2 regions of the Paenibacillus sp. TC-CSREp1 genome follow, and region 2 is predicted to be linked to the other one. Evidence: riboswitches for the same ligand, from Rfam matches in the RefSeq annotation. Region 2 holds a riboswitch; the other holds the start of a gene.
The links. A riboswitch is a leader RNA that binds a small molecule or an ion and turns the genes downstream of it on or off. The one in region 2 is predicted to bind FMN.
Positions count from the first base shown of each region.

Region 1: another riboswitch for FMN. It lies ahead of ACQSGY_RS07885 (DMT family transporter); the one in region 2 lies ahead of ribD (bifunctional diaminohydroxyphosphoribosylaminopyrimidine deaminase/5-amino-6-(5-phosphoribosylamino)uracil reductase RibD).

Region 1 is NZ_JBNOKM010000004.1:288,263-291,676, forward strand. Features, by position in the region: gene ACQSGY_RS07870 (amidohydrolase family protein) at 1-10, opposite strand, end outside; gene ACQSGY_RS07875 (CGNR zinc finger domain-containing protein) at 238-807, opposite strand; gene ACQSGY_RS07880 (DinB family protein) at 955-1,470, shown strand; FMN riboswitch at 1,553-1,710, shown strand; gene ACQSGY_RS07885 (DMT family transporter) at 1,858-2,838, shown strand; gene ACQSGY_RS07890 (amidase) at 3,072-3,414, shown strand, end outside.
Region 2 is NZ_JBNOKM010000006.1:349,883-353,296, forward strand. Features, by position in the region: gene ribD (bifunctional diaminohydroxyphosphoribosylaminopyrimidine deaminase/5-amino-6-(5-phosphoribosylamino)uracil reductase RibD) at 68-1,171, opposite strand; FMN riboswitch at 1,501-1,666, opposite strand; gene ACQSGY_RS11780 (hypothetical protein) at 1,821-3,155, opposite strand.

The DNA.
Region 1 (3,414 bases), on a different contig from region 2:
CTGTCCCCATGTGACATCTCTCCCATCATACTGGTTTGTAAAATGATCTGACATAGTGGTTTGTGAACTGATCTGAATCGCATTGCTTCATTTCTTTTTACTTATGACTATATTTTCGCTAGTATATAACCATTATATATGAAGTGTTAATATTTATCAATTCTGGTACAGCTCACTTTTACTCTGTTGGTGCTTACTGATCGTACAAGGTAAATCTACCGGGTTAAATTTCATTTTTTACTCACCAGATTCCTCACTAGATTTCTTTTTTCGTTTAGCCCGAAACCGTCTAACCTTCATAAGATTACCGCACATTTTGTCATCACAATATTTCTGTGTTCTGCTCCGGGTATCATCGTAGAAGATCCAGCGGCAGTCCGGATTGTCGCAGCTTCGAATGCGCTGTCCTTCTCCCTTTAATAATGTCATGGCAAAATCAGCGGCCACTTCTGCGATTACCTGCTGCCAATGAGCATGCATCGGAACCAGCACAACATCCAGTCCTTCTTCTTGTGAGATCAGTCGTCTGGTTACCCCACCTGCCTGCATCCGGTCATTTAACCACGCTTGGTCCTTATCCGTTAACAGACCTCCAGCAGAAATGCGAATAGCCAGAGCCTGTAATTCATCTCTAAAACTTCTCATCGCGGATTCCTCTGCACTCGAGGCGGGTACCGTCGCTTCTAATTTCCAACGATTCAAAAAATCCTGCTGCCAGCTTGCTTTCCCCAGCCTGTCTTCTGATCGGTCCCCACCACGCCAGTCATGATAATCACTGTTCACAAAATCAGTCCATAATCTGTCCATACATACCTCCGCATATGTAACTGTCTAAAATCAAAAAGATGGTTACCCCTCTTCGAATTGTGTTATATTAATTGTAACCATTTCAAACCATATTAGCTAGTTACAAGCACGATGAAGCAAAAACGAAATGAGTCTGACAAGAGAGGAATGAAATTGAATATGAAGTCTGTTACAACCGCATTAGATGTATTACTTATTCAAAAGGAAGATACCTGGGATCAGTGTAACTGGATTGTCCCCTTGTCGAAGGCTCTTGAAGGGCTGACCGCAGAGCAAGCAGCCTGGATTCCTCCTTCAGGAGGACTAAGCATTTGGCAGCTCGTCAATCATATGTACTACTACAACCAACGGATCTTGGATCGTCTTCAGGATAAAACTCCATCTATGCCTGCTGCTGATTCTAACGTAGCTACATTTGGTATTTCCGGTGATCCATTGAACGAAGCCGGTTGGAGCAAGCTGATGGAGCACACTACTAAACTGGCTGAGCAGTTGCGCGATACCCTTGCTACATTGCAGGAAGCTAAACTCGAAGAAGCTTATATGGATTCCGAACAAAACTGGGCTCAAACCCTTGCCCGGTGGGTTCTGCACGATGCTTATCATGCAGGGCAAATTGTGCAGTTACGCAGACAACAGGGCTGCTGGAGTATTGTTTTCTAAAAAACACTTGAACTGCTAGCGCTTTCAGGAATAAGATGAACTTCATAAGGTTACAACTTGTTCAATATACTAATGAATTGAATAGGATCTTCGGGGTAGGGTGCAATTCCCAACCGGCGGTGATGTTCTTATTTGATAGAACCAGCCCGCGACTCGCTGTTTGTGCTTGTGATGACTTCCAGCGACTGACTTGGTGAGACTCCAAGGCCGACGGTACAGTCCGGATGAGAGAAGATCAACACAATGACAGGCCTGTTTCTTGGGAGTCTTTTTCCCTGACGTCTTGTCTTTGAATGATCCCCCGTTTATTTGGTGTACACCAAGGACGGGGGATTTTGTCGATTTTGCCAACTGAAGATTCCGTGTTCTGACGAAGGAGTCCTGAATATGGAAAACACATCAACTGCATCAACGCTTTATCGCAAGGAACGAAGCAACACCGGCTTTTGGCTTGTCGTACTGGGTGCGGCCCTCTGGGGTGTAGACCCGTTATTCCGTATCCTTTTGCTTGAAACAATGACCTCTACTCAGATTGTGCTTGTAGAACACATTATCGTGAGTCTGGTTGCACTTCCGGTACTATGGAAATTCCGTGATGATCTCAAGCAGCTTCGCGCACGTCACTGGATCGCTGTTATTTTTATCTCCTGGGGTGGCTCGGCACTCGCAACGGTATTGTTTACTTTAGCTCTGACTCATAACGATCCCAACACCGTATTGTTACTGCAAAAAATGCAGCCACTCTTTGCGATTGTACTCGCCAAAGTGTTATTGAAAGAAACATTGCCGCGTCATTTCGGCGGCCTGTTCATTATTGCACTTGCAGGAACATATCTGCTTACATTTGGCTTTTCCTTGCCATTGGGCAACTGGGATAACTGGATTCATGCAGGCAGCCTGCTCTCTCTGGGTGCGGCAGCGTTGTGGGGCGGTTCAACCGTCATGGGTCGTCTGATGCTGGGGCAAGCTCGGTATGAAACAGTGACCGCCCTTCGCTTTGTCGTTGCACTTCCACTCCTGATCTTGATGACCTGGAATGAAGGCGCACCGTGGACACTACCAGCCGGTGCTGGTGCACAAACTGCTGTTATTCTCAATATTCTTGGTCAGGCTTTGCTGCCCGGTTTGCTTAGTCTGCTTCTATATTACAAAGGCTTGTCATCAACCAAAGCTTCTGTTGCAACACTCGCAGAACTCAGCTTCCCTATGGCTGGTGTGCTTGTGAACTGGATTGCTTTCCGTACACTGGTAACATGGGAACAATTAATCGGTTTTATCCTGATCTGGATTGCCCTGTTTGCCATCTCCAAACAGCGTGAGCGTTCAGTACCGATTGCTGATGCTGCACCAAAATTACGTACAGAGTAACCTTTACAAAACCGAATTTACATCTCCCCATCGCATTGTGCCGCATGTTACTAAAACGCGATGAATACAACTCAACGAAAGCACGGCTTCACCTTCAAGGGGAACCGTGCTTTTCTATCGTTACAGCTTGTTTTGTCTTTTGTTCTTTGGGGTGGTACGATGAGATATGGAACACGAATATATCGTGTGCCCGTTAAAATACATGATCCAGAATTAGAGAGGAACGATAACCCATGTCTTCATTCACATATACTGCTTACGATGCTATCGGGCTGGCTGAAATGATTCGCTCCCGTCAGGTATCTCCCGTGGAAATGCTCGAAGCCGCCTTCGCGCGTCTGGAGGAAGTGAATCCGCAGCTGAATGCAGTCATTCGTACATATGAAACCCGTGCCCGGCAGGAAGCCGGTGCAGTTCGGCCAGGGGAACAGCCCTTTGCTGGTGTACCCTTGCTATTAAAAGACATCTCTCAAGCGCTGGAAGGTGAAATTCTCACCTCTGGTTCACGCCTGTTCAGCGAGCATCGCGCCAAGCGAAGCTCCAACTTTGTAACTCGTTTGCAGCAGGCTGGCTTTA
Region 2 (3,414 bases):
GCACTGTACACTTGCAGTCTTATTTGTTATAAGACCTCACTTTGTTCAGATTCGTCTAACCAGCCAGTTACTCCGGCCAGACCGGAATGCCGCCAATGCTAATATTATCTCCAACTTGCTCAATTTCCAGCTGATGCAGCTGGATCGCCTGACTCATCCGCTCTACACCTTCAAAACGGAAGCTTCCAGGGGTATCATACCCACCCACAATTTTCGGAGCAATAAACATAAGCAGTCGATCCACCAAACGTGCCTCGAGCATTGCACCATTTAACGTGCCGCCGCCTTCAAGCAGTATCGAGCCGATCTCGCGTTCTCCCAGCTTGCTTAGTCCATGCAGCAGATCGACACGGGGTCCAGGGCCACAGCGTATCACTTCTACACCGTACGCCTCAAGGCGCTCTGCCGCCTCCTGGCTGGCCTCATCAGTGGTAAGCACCCAGGTTGGTGCAAGCCCGTCCTTGACTATTTTAGAGCCTACAGGAAGTCGCAGCTTGGAATCCACCACGATTCTTACCGGGCTGATGCCCTCTACCTGCAAACGCGTTGTCAGCTCTGGATTATCGGCAATGACCGTGTCTACCCCTACCATAATGCCCTGGTGACGGTGACGAAGCGCATGTACAATTTCACGTGCCGGCTCGTTCGAAATCCATTTACTGTCTCCGCTGCGCGTTGCAATTTTCCCATCCAGCGTTGAAGCTGTTTTCAGGGTAACGAAAGGCAAACCGGTCGTAATAAACTTGATAAACTTCTCATTCAAGCGTCTTCCGCGTTCGCGCAAAACACCCACTTCAACTTCGATGCCTTGTTGACGAAGCATACTGATGCCTGTACCGGATACCTGCGGATTCGGGTCTTCACAGCAGACAACGACACGTTTGACCTTCTCATGAATCAATCGTTCACTACACGGCGGTGTTTTGCCATAATGGCTGCAAGGTTCGAGTGTTACATAAACCGTACTGCCCTCCGCATCACTTCCAGCCATATTCAGAGCATGCACTTCTGCATGGCCTGTTCCTCTCTTCAGATGGCTTCCCAGGCCAACAACCCGTCCATCCTTAACAACGACACATCCCACAACAGGATTAATTCCAGTCTGTCCTTGTGACCGTTCTGCCATATCCAGTGCTAACGCCATATAAAATTCATCATTGATCATTTCCATATCCGTTCACCCCACGGTTATAATCTTGAACTAAAAAATCCCCGCCGAACAATCCGTTCGAGTGGGGATGATGAGAGACTAATGTCATCTGCAAGAGTAAAAGGAATACACCATACCACACTTCACCCAAAATCATATTTCAGGCAAGTGAAAACAAACACATACCCCGATAAATACATTGTTCAGGTAAAGAGTTTCTTATAAATCGGTATGACGTACAGGAAGCTTCGTTCAACTACGAACCTTCCCTGCATAGCACCTGCGAGCTATCGCTTGCTGAACAGCTATGCAGCATTACTCCTGCGGCGTGCAGCCTGTCCGGCATACACACTCTCCTTCTCCCATCCAGACTATACTGTCGGTTCTGGAATTACACCAGATCAGCCATCTGCCACAGGCAGACAGGTCACGGACTTTGTTATGTTGATATGCAAACTCTGCTTCAACATGGACATCACCGCCGGTAGGGAATTTCACCCTGCCCTGAAGGATTCGCTTACGTTATTAATTGGATGTTAGCACTTTAGTGTCAAAAAATCAATTTATTTTTGTTTCTTTTTGTCACATACTAACTTTTAATAAGCATTTATGCATTCTAATCCGCATCTTGCACGAGACACGGATCTTAATCCTAGAGAGAAAATAAGTTCTATAGATCAGGAAAACACCAGCTAGCCATGTGTCTTAAATCCTTTGCCGAATGGAAAGGAATACGGTTTGGTGCTGGCTGGTCAGCAGCAGGAGCTGGCATATCCCGGGCCACTCTTCTAACCCAACTCGTAGAGTCCATTCCGATAGCCGAACACTGCCAGCGTTCATCCGGCCTAGGACGAACGGTCAGAATAAGCTCTTCTTTTCCCGGCATATCTGGAAACACACCATCCAAATACTCAACTATGGCACGTTTGTCCTTCACTACATGGCAGTAAACGGTAACCCAAACACCACTAAGCACCTTCACAGCATATACATCTCCAGGCAGCACCTCACCTGTGCCGGCATCCGGAGATTTTTTGGGAACCTTGGCCTTGACACCGACAGCTCGTCTGCTTTCGAATGCACCAATAACCGTCTCACTCGCTGGTGGATTCGGTTCAGGTTTGTGCTCAAGCGATACATCACTGCAATTGAAGTCACCGAAAATCCGGGACAGATTCTGCTCGTTAATCCCGACAGATGAATCCCACCATGCGAGCGGAGCTTGAACCTCAACACGGGTATTAGGTCGCATGTCACGTTCTGCATAAGAAGTGAACGCAGTCATCATGCCCGGCTGCTCTGGTGTGTCCAGAATGCCTGCTAGTGCCAGCGTCTCGAGCAGGTCCCGGTACACATATATCTTTTTGGAAGGCAGCAGTTGTGCTTTTTTCAGTGCATCCGCAGCCTTGCTGTAACGGGTCTTGGGAGGCAAATTGCGCAGTACAGTAAGAACAGCACTGAACGTCCAGCGATCATATTCAGTCGGAGCAGGAATCTCGGGTGAAGCAGCCATCTCCCTCATAGCCAGTACATGTCCAAAAATGTGACCATCCAGAGGTGTGCCATTTGTCATCCGCCAGTACCACTGAAGCGATGTATCTACTCCGTCATTCACATCCAGACCACAGATCTGGCACTTGTGACTCGAAGGATACGGCTTATATTCATGATCCGGCATGCTGGTTGCAATCAGTTTACCTGTAAGAAGTGAACGCCAGATCATTGGCGCTGACCATAGAGAAGCCACAAAAGCCTCAGCAGCGTCCTGAACTGTCCAACGCTCTGCCAATGTTCTCAGGTCACGGATCGTCTCCTCATGCTGCGGTCTTGCAATGCGATTAGGTTCATGCCCAGCAGCCTCTAATGCCTGTAATTGCTCCGTTGATACGTCCTTAGGCACAATCTGTCTTGAAGCATGGATCTGCTCGTCCCAAGTTGTACTCTCACTATAAATGTGCTGAAGTAATTTAAGCTGCTGTACAATATCCAAACCCAAAGTCAACACATCCTTTCACGTTAAGTTTATTACATATGTACTTCCTTCATGGCGTTATACTCCTATGTAAGGATACCTCTATTGCGGAGCAGGAATCACCAAATCATGTCTTCAACCTAGAGTAACCCAGGTTTCATGAACTCACCAGTTCCTTTAAGCTTATTTTTGACAAGATCAAGCCATGTTCTTCTATCAAAAAGCCAATAAATGCACAAAACCCCTGGTACTTCTGTAATAGAAGATATCAGGGGCTCAGTAGTTATAGTTG